DNA from 3 places in the Quadrisphaera sp. DSM 44207 genome. Region 1 is predicted to be linked to each of the others. Evidence: riboswitches for the same ligand, from Rfam matches in the RefSeq annotation. Region 1 holds a riboswitch; each other region holds the start of a gene.
The links. Region 1 has a riboswitch for S-adenosylmethionine ahead of BLS82_RS09820 (bifunctional o-acetylhomoserine/o-acetylserine sulfhydrylase). Riboswitches for the same ligand answer to the same signal wherever they lie in the genome.

Region 1 (4,985 bases):
TCCAGGGCCAGCAGCTCCTCGGTGACCTTCTGCAGCGCCGCGACCTCGATGAGGAAGCCGTCGTGGCCGTACGCCGAGCTGACGAGGTCCAGCGGCGGCGCGCCCGGGACGCCGGTGGCGATCTCCTCCGACAGGTGCACGGGGTAGAGGCGGTCGGTGTCGACGGCGACGACGCGGGTGGCGGCGCGCACGCGGGAGAGGGCCGCCGCGACGCCGCCGCGGCCGCGGCCGACGTCGTGGGAGTCCATGGACTCGGTGAGCACGACGTAGGAGCCGGCGTCGAAGCGGCGGACCAGCTTCTCGGCGTGGTGGTCGAGGTAGGACTCCACCGCGAAGCGCCCGCCGCCGCCCAGGGGCTCCTCCCCCGGCTGCGGGGCGCGGCCGAAGCGGGCGTCGAGCTCGGCGGCCGAGCGGTAGGTGGTGTGCGCGATGCGCCGGGCGATGCCGAGCCCGGTGTGCGGGCCCCGCCCCGGCGGCGCGTCGTGGTAGTCGCCGCCGCGCCAGCCCGGGTCCGCGCGGATGGCCGCCAGCTGCGGGGCGCACCAGGCGATCTGGTCGGCCGTCGCGCGCGCGGTGGTCGCCACGGCCAGCAGCCGCTGCACCCGGGAGGGGTGGGTGACCGCCCACTCCACCGCCCGCATGCCGCCCATGGACCCGCCGACGACGGCGGCCCACGCGTCGACGCCGAGCGCGTCGGCCAGCCGGGCCTCGGCGGCCACCTGGTCGCGCACCGTCAGGTACGGGAAGCGGCTGCCCCACGGCCGGCCGTCGGGCGCGGGCGAGGCCGGCCCGGTCGTGCCCTGGCAGCCCCCGAGCACGTTGGGCGCCACGACGAACCAGCGGTCGGTGTCCAGGGCCCGGCCGGGGCCGACGAGCTCGCTCCACCAGCCCGCGGTGGGGTGGCCCGGCCCGGCCGGGCCGGTGACGTGGCTGTCGCCGGTGAGGGCGTGCAGCACCAGGACGGCGTTGTCGCGGCGCGGGGACAGCTCGCCCCAGGTCTCGTACGCCACGCGCACGGCCGGCAGGTGCCCGCCCGTCTCCAGGTCCAGGGCGCCGACGTCGGCGAAGCGGCGGCCGCCGGCCGGGTCGCCCTCGCGCCAGGCCGCGCTCGCGGGGACGGGGGGTGCGGTGCTCACCGGGACGGACGGTGCGGCGCTCACCGGAACAGCCTGCCTCACGCGCCCTTGGCCGCCGTGAACCCGGTCTCCAGGTCCGCGAGGAGGTCCTCGACGTGCTCGAGCCCGACGGACAGGCGCACCAGGCCCGGCGTCACGCCCGCGGCGCGCTGCTCCTCCTCGGTCAGCTGGCTGTGGGTGGTGGACGCCGGGTGGATCACCAGGCTGCGCACGTCGCCGATGTTGGCGACGTGGCTGTGCAGCACCAGCGCCTCGACGAAGCGCCGGCCGGCCTCGGCCCCGCCGTCGACCTCGAACGCGAGCACGCCCCCGGCGCCGCGGGGGGCGTACTTGCGCGCCCGCTCGTACCAGGGGCTGGAGGGCAGCCCGGCGTAGGAGACGGAGAGCACCTCGGGGCGCTGCTCGAGCCACTCGGCCACCCGCTGCGCGTTGGCGACGTGGCGCTCGACGCGCAGGCTGAGGGTCTCCAGGCCCTGGGCGATGAGGAAGGCGTTGAAGGGGGCGAGGGAGGCGCCGAGGTCGCGCAGCAGCTGCACGCGCGCCTTGAGGACGAAGGACAGGTTCGCCCCGAGCGGGCTGCCGACGCCGAGGTCGCGGGCGTAGACGAGGCCGTGGTAGCTGGCGTCGGGGGTGGTGAAGCCGGGGAAGCGCTGCGGGTCCGCGCCGTAGTCGAAGCGGCCGCCGTCGACGATGACGCCCCCGATGGCCGTGCCGTGCCCGCCGAGGTACTTCGTCGCCGAGTGCACGACGACGTCCGCGCCCCACTCCAGCGGGCGCACCAGGTAGGGGGTGGCGGTGGTGTTGTCCACCACCAGCGGCACCCCGACCTCGTGGGCCACCGCCGCCACGCCCTCGAGGTCGAGGACGTCCTGCTTGGGGTTGGAGATGGTCTCCCCGAAGAACGCCTTCGTGCGCGGGGTGGCCGCGGCCCGCCAGGAGCCGAGGTCGTCGGGGTCCGCCACGAACGAGACCTGCACGCCCAGCTTGGGGAAGGTGTGGCGGAGGAGGTTGTGCGTGCCGCCGTACAGGCTGGGGCTGGCGACGACGTGGTCACCGGCCTCGGCGACGTTGAGCAGGGCCAGCGCCTCCGCCGACTGCCCGGACGCGACGGCCAGCGCACCGACCCCGCCCTCCAGGGAGGCGAGGCGCTGCTCCACCACGTCCGTGGTGGGGTTCATCAGCCGCGTGTAGATGTTGCCGAGCTCGCGCAGGCCGAACAGGTCGGCGGCGTGCGCGCTGTCGCGGAAGACGTAGGACGTCGTCTGGTAGATCGGCAGCGCGCGGGCGCCCGTGGCGGCGTCCGGGACCTGCCCGGCGTGGATCTGGCGGGTCTCGAAGGACCACCCGTCGTTCATGCGCTCTCCTGCTGGTGGGGCGGCCGGGCCGCCGGGGGCGTCGGAGGGGTCCGCGACGGCGCGCCGCCCGCTCGACGCGGGCGCGGGCGGCGTGCTCGCAGCGCGTCGCGGCGGCCGCGTCAGCGGCAGCGTCGGGAAGTCATGGGGCGGCCCTCTCCTGCTGGGCCCCGCGGGGCCCGCGCTTGCCGCGGCACCGGTCGGTGCCGCGGCCCGGTCATCACCCGGGGCACCCCACCGCGGGCGGGGGTTGCCGGCCAGCGAGCCGGGGCTTGGCGCTGGCGCTCATGACCTGCGGGGAGGATAGGCGGGCGCCCGCGGCGGCCTCCACATCGTCTCAGCATGCGGACGACCCGCCGTCCGGGCGGGCGCCCGCGCTCCCCCGCTCCCGCCACGGCGGCAGCACCCCGCGACCGACCGCCTCGGCCACCAGCTGCGCGAGGCCGCAGTCGGGGTCGACCTCGAGCGCCAGGTCGGCCTGGACGGCGGCCTCGGAGCCCGCACCGCGCCACCAGGAGGTCCACGCGAGCACCGCGAGCGGCGCGGCGCGCCGCCGCCCGGAGGCCAGCCGCGCCAGCGCCTCCAGCAGCGCGCGGGCCGCCTCGGCCTCGTCCGGGTCCGGTGCGGGCCCGCCGGGCCGGGACAGGACGGCGTCGAGCGCCTGCGACAGCTCGCCGGCGTCCTCCTCCCCGGCCGCCAGCCGCTCCGGCGCCGACCCGGCGCCGGTGACGGTGCTCAGCAGGACGGCGTCGCGCAGGCGCACGTCGGCCACCGCCGCGAGCAGGCGCCCGGCCGCCTGCGGGGCCAGCAGGTCGGCGGCGAGGTCGTCGGCGCTGCGACCGGCGCGCACCCCCGCGGTGGTGGCCTCGAGCAGGTCGCGCCACCGCGCGAGCGCCCGCAGCCGCTCGGCGCGGCCGGCGGGACGCCGGGCGGCGCGCTGCGCAGCGCGCCGGGCGGCGGCACCGGCCGGGGCGAGGCGGGCCCGCACGGCGCGCCGGTGCTCCTCCTGGTCGGCCAGGACGCAGCTGCCGCGCCAGACCATCTCGGTGCCGACGAGCGTGGCGGCCACGTCCCCCAGGGGCTGGCCCTCCGGAGGGCAGCACGCCTGCTGGCAGGTGTAGGAGCGCAGCCGGCCGGCGCCGACGAGCCAGGCGTCCGCGAGCGCCACGCCCTCGGCGGCCAGGTCGCGGCGCACCGCGCGCACGAGGTCGTCGTGCTCGGGCCGCCCCGGCGGCCCGGTGCGGTCGGTGTGCACGAACAGGACGGCGCCGGTGGCCCCGTCGCGCGCCACCCGCTGCGCCAGGGCGCCGGTCGCGGCGCGCGGGCCGCCGGGGCGGGCGGCGAGGTCGACGCGGGCGACGAGGCCGGGCTCGTGCCGCTCGCCGCGCAGGCTGACGAGCACGAGGCTGTCGCGGGGGTGGAACCCGAGGGCGTGGGCGGCCAGGGCGATGAGGTCACGCGGGTCGCTGACCCGCAGCGTCGTCGTCATGCCCGCCACCGTGGCCCGCGCGGAGCGCCCGCGGCGGGCCGCCGAGGCCGCTTGTGGACGGTGCGGTGCCCGCCCGCGCCTGTGGGCGGGAGGTGGCGCGGCTCGGGGCGGCGCGGCTCGGTGAGCCGCGCCGCGCCGGGGGTTCAGTCGATGACCTCGCCGACGACGACGTCCGGGTCGGTCGGCGGGCGGCGGCGCCCGCCCGTGCCAGTGCCCGTGCCGGTCCCCGTGCCGCCGGTCCCGTCGCGCTCCGCCGTTCCCGGGCCGGCGCCGCGGCCGGCCCCTCCTCCGTCGCCCGCTCGGGCGCCGGGGGAGCCGGCAGGCCGCCCCGAGCTCTCCCAGTCCAGGAAGGCCGCGGTCTCGGTGACCACCGCGCCGGCGAGCCAGCTGAGCACCACGGCGTCGTCGAACATCCCGATCACGGGCAGGACCGCGGAGGGCACGAGGTCCACCGGGGAGGCCACGTACAGGCCCGCCAGCCCCATCAGGGCCAGGCGGGAGCGGCTGAGGCCGGTGTACTCCCCGGCGACCACGGCGGAGGCGAGGCGGGGCAGGGTGCGGAGGATCGTGCCGGTGCTCGGGGAGCCGGGCGTGCGGGCCTTGCGCACCGCCGCCCACAGCGTCGCGGCCGCGCCGCGGCGCCCCCAGCGGCCCCCGGCCCTCACGGCGCGGTCTCCTGCTCCTGCGGCCGCTGCGGGAAGTCGGCGCGCGCCGCGAGGGCCGTGCGGTGCAGCATCCACGCGTCGGAGGCCGCGCCGACCAGGCCGCCCGCCAGCGGCAGGCCCCGCCCGAGCCGGCTGAGCGCGGTGCTGCCGAGCTTGGAGACGACCTGGAAGGCGACGCCCTTGTCGAGGACCATGAGCGCCGGCTCGGACAGCTGGGTGCTCAGCAGCCGCGTGGCCAGCCCCGCGCTGGTGCCGAGGCCGAGCAGCGTGAGCAGCGGCTGGGCGTCGGCGTCGACGAGGGAGACCAGCACCGCCGTGCGCACCTCCGGGCGGGTCAGGTCGT
Region 2 (4,985 bases), 140 kb from region 1:
CGGGCCGGAGGAGGTCGACGTCCTGCTGCGCCGCAGCGTCGAGCTCGCGCGCCGGGCCGTCGCGGAGCACGCCGGGGCCAGCGGGGACGAGCGGCCGCGGTGGGTCGCGGCGTCGGTCGGCCCCTGGGGCGCGGCGCGCGGGGACGGCTCGGAGTACCGCGGCGACACCGCGCTGTCGGTGCGGCAGCTGCGCGCGTGGCACCGGCGGCGCCTGCAGGTGCTCGCGGCGGCGGGCGCCGACGTCCTGGCCTTGGAGACGGTGCCCGGCGCGGCGGAGGCCGAGGCGCTGCTCGCGGAGCTGGCCGACCTCGAGGGCGCGAGCAGCAGCGGCCCCGCGGCGTGGCTGTCGCTGACGTGCGCCGGCGGTCGCACCCGGGCGGGGGAGGCGGCGGCCGACGCGTTCGCGCTGGCGCGCGGGGTGCCCGGGGTCCTCGCGGTCGGGGTCAACTGCTGCGAGCCGCAGGACGCCGCCGCGCTGGTGCCGGTCGCGGTCGCGGCGTGCGACCTGCCGGCCGTGGTCTACCCCAACAGCGGGGAGGTCTGGGACGCGCGGGCGCGGCGCTGGCGCGGTGCGGCGGCGCCCGTGGCGGACGGCGTGGACACCTGGGTCGCCCACGACGCGCGGCTGGTGGGCGGGTGCTGCCGCGTCGGCCCGGACCAGGTCGCTGGGATCGCCGCCCGGGTGGCTCCGGCGTAGGGTCGCTGGGCGTGGAGCAGAGGACCCTCGGCCGCACGGGCCGCGCCGTCAGCGTCGTCGGACTGGGCTGCTGGCAGCTGGGGGGTGACTGGGGCGAGGTCTCCGAGGACGACGCCCTGGCCACCCTGCACGCCGCGGTGGAGGCGGGGGTCACCCTGCTGGACACCGCGGACGTGTACGGCGACGGCCGCAGCGAGCAGCTGATCGCGCGGTTCCTGCGCGACCTGCCGGAGGCGGACCGCCCGTTCGTCGCCACGAAGGCCGGGCGCCGCGCCGACCCGCACGTGCCCGAGCAGTACACGGCGCAGAACCTGCGCGCGTGGGTCGACCGCAGCCGGCGCAACCTCGGCGCGCAGACCCTGGACCTGGTGCAGCTGCACTGCCCGCCCACGCCCGTCTACGGCGCGGACGCCGTCTTCGACGCCCTCGACCAGCTGGTCGCCGACGGCGCGGTCGCCGCCTACGGGGTCTCGGTGGAGACCGTCGAGGAGGCGCTGACGGCCATCGCCCGGCCCGGGGTGGCGAGCGTGCAGATCATCCTCAACGCGTTCCGGCGCAAGCCGCTGGAGCGGGTGCTCCCGGCGGCGCGGGAGGCCGGGGTGGGGATCCTGGCGCGGGTGCCGCTGGCGAGCGGGCTGCTGACGGGCACGTACGACGAGGGCACGACCTTCGCGGCGGACGACCACCGCAGCTACAACCGCCACGGCGAGGCGTTCGACGTGGGCGAGACCTTCGCCGGCGTCCCCTACGAGGTCGGGGTGGCCGCGGCGAAGGAGGTCGCCGCCCTGGCCGCCGAGCAGGACGTGCCGACGTCCGCGCTGGCCCTGCGGTGGATCCTCGACCAGCCGGGCGTGACCTCCGTGATCCCGGGGGCGCGCAACCCGCGGCAGGCGCGGGCGAACGCCGCCGCGGCCGACCTGGCGCCGCTGGGCGCCGACGTCCTCGCGCAGCTGGAGCGCGTCTACGACCAGAGCGTCCGCGAGCACGTGCACGACCGCTGGTGAGCGGGCAGGGCGTGCGGTCCCGCCGTCCCCCGCGCGGCGGGACCGCACACCCGGCCGGGGGCGTCAGCCCCAGACCTCCTCGGCGACCTGCACGACCTGGCGCAGCTTCGCCCACTGCTGCTCCTGCGTGAGGTCGTTGCCCTCCTCGGTGGAGGAGAAGCCGCACTGCGTGCCGAGCGCCAGCTGCTCGACCGGCGCGTAGCGGGCGGCCTCCTCGATCCGGCGCAGCAGGGCGTCGCGGCCCTCCAGCCGCGGCGTCTTGGTCGTGACGAACCCGAGGACGACGCGCTTGCCGGGCGGCAGGAGGCGCAGCACGTCGAGGGAGCCGGAGCGGGCGTCGTCGAACTCGAGGACGTACCCGTCGACGTCGAGGGTGTTGAACAGCGCGTCGGCGACCACGTCGTACCCGCCCGACAGCGCCCAGGCGGAGCGGAAGTTGCCGCGGCACAGGTGCGTGGCCACCGTCAGGCCCTCGGGGCGCCCGGCCAGGGCGGCGTTGAACTGGGCGATGAAGCCGCCCAGCAGCTCCTCGCCGCGCCCGCGGTACTGCTCGTCGCCGAAGAAGGTCAGGCTCACGTCGTCGACCTGCAGGTAGGTCAGCCCGGCGGCGTGCACGCGCCGCACCTGCTCGGCGTAGGCGGCGGCGACGTCGGCGCGCAGCTGCTCCTCGTCGTCGTAGACGTCCTCGTACCGCAGCGGCGCGAACGCGTTGTGGACGTGGTTGGGCGAGGGGATCGTCAGCTTCGGCGTCGCGCCGGTGCCGGCCTCGGCCACGGCCCGCTGCAGGAAGGCGAGGTGGTCGGCGAAGACGGTCTCCGCCAGGTGCACCCGCCCGCTGGCGCGCGCCGACGTCAGGGGGACGTCGATGCGCTGGCCGTCCTGGCCGACGAAGGGGACCGAGAACGCCTGGTCCGGCTCGATCCCGCCCAGGGAGAAGACGAAGTCCTCGTGCCAGTAGTGGCGGCGCAGCTCCCCGTCCGTGGCCACGCGCAGGCCGACCTCGCCCTGGCGGCGCACGACCTCGCGCACGGCCTCGTCCTCGACGGCGCGCAGCTCCTCGGCGCCGATCCGCCCGGCGGCCGCGCGGGCGCGCGCCTCGCGAACGGCGGGCGGGCGCAGGAGGCTGCCCACGTGGTCGGCCGGGAACGGTGGCACGTGCGCGGTCGAGGTCGCGCCGGCGACGGTCGTGGGGGTGAGCCGGTCGGTGGTGCTCGTGCTCATGGCGTGCTCCTCGTGCGGAACGCCGCGCAGGCGGCGTCGACGACACGGCCGACGGGCGTCGTCCGCGCTTGACGCGCCCAGCCGGTGCCGGGTCGCGCCCCGGTCATCACCCGGGGCACCCCGCCGCGGAGGAGGGTTGCCGGCCAGCCACCCGGGGGTTCGCGCTGGCGCTCGTGACCTGGGACCGACGCTAGCGCCGGCCACTACGATCTGTCGACGTCCCCGCGCCGGACCTGGACCCCGGCGCGCTGCATCCCCCCGGAAGGACCACCGCGTGCTCCGCACCCACGAGGCCGGCACCCTGCGCGCCGACCACGACGGCCGCAGCGTCACCCTCGCCGGGTGGGTGGCGCGGCGCCGGGACCACGGCGGCGTGGCGTTCGTGGACCTGCGCGACGCCTCGGGCGTCGTCCAGGTCGTCGTCCGCGACGAGGTGCTGGAGTCCTCCGGCGCGCACGGGCTGCGCAACGAGTACTGCGTCCAGGTCGTCGGGGCGGTGCGCCTGCGCCCGGTCGGCAACGAGAACCCGGCGCTGCCCACCGGCGAGGTGGAGGTGGACGCCGCGCAGCTGGTCGTGCTGTCCGAGTCCGCGCCGCTGCCCTTCCCGATCGAGGCGGCCGGTGAGCAGGGCGAGCGCGCGCCGGGGGAGGAGGTGCGGCTGCGCTACCGCTACCTGGACCTGCGCCGTCCCGGGCCCGCCGCCGCGATCCGGCTGCGCAGCGACGTCAACCGCGCCGCCCGCGAGGTGCTCGCCTCCCACCGGTTCGTGGAGGTGGAGACCCCCACGCTGACGCGCTCGACGCCCGAGGGCGCGCGCGACTTCCTCGTGCCGGCGCGCCTGGCGCCGGGCTCCTGGTACGCGCTGCCGCAGAGCCCGCAGCTGTTCAAGCAGCTGCTCATGGTCGCCGGCCTGGAGCGGTACTTCCAGATCGCGCGGTGCTACCGCGACGAGGACTTCCGCGCCGACCGGCAGCCGGAGTTCACCCAGCTCGACGTGGAGATGAGCTTCGTCGGCCAGGACGACGTGATCGCCCTCGCCGAGGAGGTCCTCGTGGCGCTGTGGGCGCTGGTCGGCCACACCCTCGACACCCCGATCCCGCGCCTGACGTACGCCGAGGCCATGGCCCGCTACGGCTCCGACAAGCCCGACCTGCGCTTCGGCGTCGAGCTGGTGGAGTGCACCGGCTACTTCGCCAACACCCCGTTCCGGGTCTTCCAGGCGCCCTACGTCGGCGCGGTGGTGATGCCGGGCGGGGCGAGCCAGCCGCGCAAGCAGCTCGACGCCTGGCAGGAGTGGGCCAAGCAGCGCGGGCACCGCGGCCTGGCCTACGTGCTCGTCGGGGAGGACGGCGCGCTGTCCGGTCCCGTGGCCAAGAACCTCTCGCCGGCCGAGCGCGAGGGCCTGGCCCAGCACGTGGGCGCCGTCCCGGGGGACTGCGTCTTCTTCGCCGCCGGCCCGCGCTCGTCCGCCCGCGCGCTGCTGGGGGCGGCGCGCCTGGAGATCGGCCGGCGCTGCGACCTGATCGACCCCACCGCGTGGCAGTTCGTGTGGGTCGTCGACGCGCCGCTGTTCGAGCGCGCCGACGAGAGCGACGACGTCGCGGTCGGCACCGGCACGTGGACGGCGGTGCACCACGCGTTCACCTCGCCCAAGCCGGAGTCGACGGGCACCTTCGACACCGACCCCGAGCACGCCCTCGCCCACGCCTACGACATCGTCTGCAACGGCAACGAGATCGGCGGCGGCTCGATCCGCATCCACGACCGCGCCGTGCAGGAGCGGGTCTTCGCCGTGTTGGGCCTGTCGCAGGCCGAGGCGCGGGAGAAGTTCGGCTTCCTGCTCGACGCCTTCTCCTACGGCGCCCCGCCGCACGGCGGCATCGCGTTCGGCTGGGACAGGATCACGGCGCTGCTGGCGGGCGCGGACTCCATCCGCGAGGTGATCGCCTTCCCCAAGTCCGGCGGCGGCTACGACCCGCTGACCGGTGCGCCGGCGCCGATCACCGGGCAGCAGCGCGCCGAGGCCGGGGTGGACGCCGTCCCGGGCGCCGTCCCGGCGCGCG
Region 3 (4,985 bases), on a different contig from region 1:
GAGGAGGTGCGCGGCGGGGCGTCCGAGGTGCTGGTGCGCGCCCGCCGGCAGGCCGAGCGGGTCCTCGTCAGCGCGCGCGCCGAGGCCGACCAGGTGCTGGCGGCCGCGCGCGAGGAGAGCGCCCGGGAGCGCTCCGAGGCCGACGCGGAGGCCGAGGCGGTGCGCGAGACCGCCCAGCTGGAGGCGCAGCGGGCGACGTCCGAGGCGTACGTCGACGCGGAGCGCGTCATGGCGGCGGCGTCGACGGACGCCGCCGCGGCCCGCCGGGAGGCCGCGGCCCAGCTCGAGCGCGCCCGCGCCGAGGCGGTGCGCGAGCGCGAGGCCGCGCGCGCCTCCGCCGAGCGGGTGCGCGAGGAGGCCCGCGCGCTGGCCGAGGCGGAGCTGGCCGAGGCCGCCGAGCAGCTGGCCTGGGCGCGCAGCGCCGTCGACGCGCTGCTGGCCACCGCCCGCGAGGAGGCGCGCCTGGCGACCGGCCGCGCCCACGCCGAGGCCGCCGCGGTCGTCCACCGCGTGCGGGTGCGCCTGCAGTCGCTGATGGGCTCGGCGAGCGAGCGCGTGCGCACCCGCCTGGCCGGCGCCGAGGAGCGCACCGCGGCCGCGTTCGAGCAGGCGGACGCCGCGCTGGGCGCCGCCCGCGAGGAGCGCGCCGCCCTGCTGGCGAGCGCGGCGCAGGAGTGCGAGCAGCTGCGGCTGACCGCCGAGGCCGCCGCCGCCGAGCGCGAGCAGCGCGCCGACCGCCGCACGGAGGAGGCGCAGCACGGCGCCCGCTCGCTGCGCGAGCGCGTGGCCGAGGAGGTCGCGCGGGGCCAGCGCGAGGCCCAGGAGGTGCGGCGCACCGCGCGGGCCGAGGCCGTGCAGCTGGTCGTGGACGCCCGCTCGGAGGCCGACCAGGTGCGCGAGCAGGCGCGCCGGGTCCTGGCCGAGGCCCGCGCGGAGGTCGAGGCGCTGGCCCGCCGCCGCGAGCAGATCGCGACCGAGCTGGGCCAGCTCTCCGGCGTCATCGACGCGCTCGCGGTGCCCGAGGGCGGCGCGGCGAGGGCCCGGACGGCGGGCGCGGGCGGCGCGGCGGGGGCGGGCGGCGCGGCGAGCGCGCCGGCGAGCACGGGGCAGACGAGGGACCGGACCGGAGACGAGGCACCATGAGCCAGACCCCCACCTTCCGCACGGTGCTGCGCGGCTACGAGCCCGGGCAGGTCGACCAGCGGATGACCGAGCTGGTGCTGGGCCTGCACGCCAGCCAGGACCGCGCGGAGGAGCTCAGCCGCGAGCTCGAGGCCGCGGTGCGGCGGCTCGCGGCCGAGCAGCAGTCCCACGCGGAGGCCCTGCGGCGCGCGAGCGAGGAGGCCCGCGCCGCCGGGATGGCGGAGGGCCTGGCCGCGGGAGCGGCGGAGGGCCGCGCCGCCGCGGGGGCGAAGCGCCGTCCCTCCGCGTTCGCCGAGCTCGGCGAGCGGATCGCGGACATCCTCACCCTCGCCGAGGAGGAGGCCGCGCAGATGCGCGGCCGCGCGGAGGCGGACGCGCAGACCTCGCGCCGCGAGGCCGAGGCGGCGGCCCAGGAGGTGCGGGCGGAGGCGGAGCGCTACGACGCGACGATCCGCAGCGACGCCGGCACGGAGGTCCAGCGCCTGACCACCGAGGCGCTGCGCCGCGCGGACGACGTCCTCGACGCCGCGGAGCGCGACGCGAAGGCGCGCCGCGAGGAGGCCGAGGCGCTGTGGGAGGGCCAGCGGGCCAAGGCGGCGCAGGCGGCGGCCGACTTCGAGATGACTCTGGCGGACCGGCGCGAGCGGGCCGAGGAGGACTTCCGGGTGCGCACGGCGGCGGCCGAGGAGCAGCTGGCCGCCGTCGAGCGGGCGGCCGCGCAGGCGCGCGCCCTCTCCGAGCGCGAGGTGATCGAGGCGGCCGCCCGGGCCCGGCGGATCCTCGAGGAGGCCCAGCACGAGGCGTCGCAGCTGATCGGCGAGGCGCGGGAGCGCGCCGACCGGATCCGGGCCGAGTCCGAGCGGGAGCTGTCCGCCGCGGCGCAGCGCCGGGACAGCATCAACGCGCAGCTGACGAACGTGCGGCAGATGCTCGCGACGCTGTCCGGGTCGGCCCCCCTGATCGGCACGGACGCCGCGGCACCGGCGGCACCGGCCTCCGTGCCGGTCCAGCGCGCCGAGCCGGCTCCGCCGTCCGCGCAGCACGCTCCGGCGCCGGCCGCCGCGCCCGTGCACCACGCTCCGGCCGCCGCCCAGCCGCTGCCGATGACGCCGGCCGCCGCACCGATGAGCCCCGCACCGATGAGCCCCGCACCGATGACCCCCGCACCGCCGGCCGCCGCACCGATGGCCGCTGCGCGCCCGGGCCCGGCGCAGACGCCCATGCAGAAGGCCGCGCAGATGGCGGCGCAGGCGGCGGCGCGGATGCCGGCGCCCGCCTCTCTGCCGGCGCCGCTCTCCGCCCCCCTGCCGGTGCACGACCCGCTGCGCGTGGCGCTGCACCCCCCTGCCCCGCTGCACGGCGCAGCACCGGCGCCGGGGCAGGAGCCCGGCGCAGCGGCTCCGGACGCGGATGACGCCGACGTGGACACGCAGCTGATCGAGATCCCCGCCGAGCTGCGCCGGGCCTCCGTGGACGTGCGCGACGCCCGCACGCCCGCCGCGCCCCCGCACTGACCCGGCTCTTGCACCGACCCGGCTCCCGCCGGACGCGAGCGGGCCCGTCCACCGGCTGGGTGGACGGGCCCGCTCGCCGCCGCGCGAGGGCGGCGCGGTCCTCAGGCGGCGTGGGTCGGCGTCCCCGGCGCGGGGAGGCGGTGGTAGGCGCGGGCGTGGTGCACCAGCGGGGCGCGACCGGTGACCCGGGTGTCCTCCACCGCCGCCAGCACGAGCAGGCTGTCCCCGGCCTCGACGAACGCGGTCACCGCGCCGGAGAGCCGGGCCGCGGCGCCCTGCAGCTGCGGCACGCCGGCCTCGTCCCAGCCCCACGCCCCCTCGTCGTCGAAGCGGTGCGCGGCCGGGCCGGCGAACCGGCGGGCGAGGAGCTCCTGGTCGTGCGCCAGCAGGTGCACCGCGCAGCGCCGCGACGCCGTCAGCGCCGGCAGGCTGGACGACGTCCGCGAGACGTTGAAGGAGATGAGCGGAGGGTCCAGGGACACCGAGGCGATCGAGATCGCGGTGAAGCCGACGGGCGTGCCGTCGGGGGCGGTGGTCGTGACGACCCAGGTGCTCGAGGCGACCGTGCGGAAGACCGCGGGCAGGTCGACGACGGACGTGGCGGCGGGGCTCATCTGTCTCCTCCATCGGCCCTGGCGGGAGCACCTGCCCTGCGCGGGCGGTTGCTGCGGCGTCGTCGAGCCAGGTCTCTCGGCCGCTCTGGATGGGTGCTGGGACGGTCGCACCGCCCTCCGGCGCGTGTCAAGCGCAGCACGCGCAGCGACCGCGCGCACCGGCTCGGAGCAGAGGGCGCCCTCCGGCGCCCCGGAGGCGTTTGGCCTGCCAGGACAGGGGTAAAGAAGTGCTCGTGCCACCGGGTGCCCGGACGCTGCGTCCGGGACGATCTCGAGTGGCCGCAGCCACCCGCGGTGGCTACTGTCGATCGACGGCGCAGAGGTGCGATCCACCCTCCGCCGTCCGCGGCGGCCACTGCGGGCAGTCCGGAACGTTCCGCGGCGCACGGGGTACCGACCCCGTGCCGAGAGGAGACACCATGGCAGTTTCGATCAGCGACCCGGCCCAGCTGCGCGGCGCCACCGCGTACGGCTCGGACGGCGACAAGCTCGGCAAGGTCGACGAGGTCTTCCTCGATGACGCGACCGGCCAGCCGGAGTGGGCCGCCGTCAAGACCGGCCTGTTCGGCAGCAACCACTCCCTCGTGCCGCTGGAGCAGGCGACGTTCAGCGGCGACGAGCTGCGCGTGCCCTACACCAAGGAGCAGGTCAAGGCCGCTCCGAACCACGACATCGACCAGGCCCTGACGGTCGACGACGAGGCGGAGCTCTACCGCCACTACGGCCTGGCCTACACCGGCGCGGAGTCCCCGACCGGCACCGGCCAGACCACCGGCTACGCCGACACCGCCGCGACCACGGGCACGGCCGCTGCGGTCGGCACCGGCGGTCGTGGTGACCGCAACGGCGACGGGGTCTACGACGACGTCGAGGGCCGCGCCGTGGGCCGCGACACCTCCGGCCCGGTCACGGACGACGCGATGACCCGCTCGGAGGAGCGGCTGCAGGTGGGCAAGGTGCGCACCGAAGCCGGCCGCGCCCGTCTGCGCAAGTACATCGTCACCGAGAACGTGACGCAGACCGTGCCGGTCACCCACGAGGAGGTCGTGGTCCAGCGCGAGCCGATCACGGACGCCACCATGGGCCGGGCCATGGACGGGCCGGCGCTGTCCGAGGAGGAGCACGAGGTCACCCTCCACGCCGAGCGCGTGGTCGTGGACAAGGACGTCGTGCCGGTCGAGCGCGTGCGCCTCGGCACCCAGCAGGTCACCGAGGAGCAGACGGTCACCGAGCAGGTCCGCAAGGAGCAGATCGAGCTCGAGAAGGACGTCGTCGCGGACCCGAACCTCCGCAACGACCGTCGCTGACACCGCATGAGGGACGGGCGGGGCTCTTCGGCCCCGCCCGTCCCTCATCGCGTCTTCCGTCCTGTCGTGCGAGTGCCCGAGGAGGCGTGATGAGCACCGACGTGAACTCAGGAGCGGTGCCGGAGGAGGCGTCGGTCGTCCGTTCCGTGGAGCAGGCCCACCTGCGCCGCGAGCGGTACCCGGTGGAGACGCTGCGCGTCGTGCGCACGGTCGAGACCGAGATGCGCACCGTGGAGGTCCCCGTCCGGGTCGAGCGGCTGCGCGTCGAGCGCGTGCCCGTGGACGCCGCCGCGGCGGCTCCCGTCATGACGGCCACGGGCCCCGGGCGCGACCTCGAGGTGGTCCTCCGCGAGGAGGTGCCGGTGGTCTCGATGCAGGTGCGCGCCTACGAGCGGGTGCAGGTGAGC

Region 2: linked by a shared signal. The riboswitch ahead of BLS82_RS09160 (5-methyltetrahydropteroyltriglutamate--homocysteine S-methyltransferase) and the one ahead of BLS82_RS09820 (bifunctional o-acetylhomoserine/o-acetylserine sulfhydrylase) in region 1 are both predicted to bind S-adenosylmethionine.
Region 3: linked by a shared signal. The riboswitch ahead of BLS82_RS10880 (flavin reductase family protein) and the one ahead of BLS82_RS09820 (bifunctional o-acetylhomoserine/o-acetylserine sulfhydrylase) in region 1 are both predicted to bind S-adenosylmethionine.

Annotation. Positions count from the first base shown of each region.
Region 1 covers NZ_FNKA01000002.1:779,791-784,775, forward strand. The annotation lists gene BLS82_RS09810 (NUDIX domain-containing protein) at 1-25, shown strand, start outside; gene BLS82_RS09815 (homoserine O-acetyltransferase MetX) at 1-1,136, opposite strand, end outside; gene BLS82_RS09820 (bifunctional o-acetylhomoserine/o-acetylserine sulfhydrylase) at 1,175-2,491, opposite strand; SAM riboswitch class IV at 2,665-2,781, opposite strand; gene BLS82_RS09825 (DUF4192 domain-containing protein) at 2,826-3,977, opposite strand; gene BLS82_RS09830 (YkvA family protein) at 4,121-4,642, opposite strand; gene BLS82_RS09835 (EcsC family protein) at 4,639-4,985, opposite strand, start outside.
Region 2 covers NZ_FNKA01000002.1:643,826-648,810, reverse strand. The annotation lists gene mmuM (homocysteine S-methyltransferase) at 1-697, shown strand, start outside; gene BLS82_RS09165 (aldo/keto reductase) at 709-1,701, shown strand; gene BLS82_RS09160 (5-methyltetrahydropteroyltriglutamate--homocysteine S-methyltransferase) at 1,765-2,922, opposite strand; SAM riboswitch class IV at 2,982-3,101, opposite strand; gene aspS (aspartate--tRNA ligase) at 3,197-4,985, shown strand, end outside.
Region 3 covers NZ_FNKA01000003.1:99,580-104,564, reverse strand. The annotation lists gene BLS82_RS10890 (coiled-coil domain-containing protein) at 1-1,143, shown strand, start outside; gene BLS82_RS10885 (coiled-coil domain-containing protein) at 1,140-2,657, shown strand; gene BLS82_RS10880 (flavin reductase family protein) at 2,759-3,271, opposite strand; SAM riboswitch class I at 3,278-3,367, opposite strand; gene BLS82_RS10875 (DUF2382 domain-containing protein) at 3,691-4,578, shown strand; gene BLS82_RS10870 (DUF2382 domain-containing protein) at 4,668-4,985, shown strand, end outside.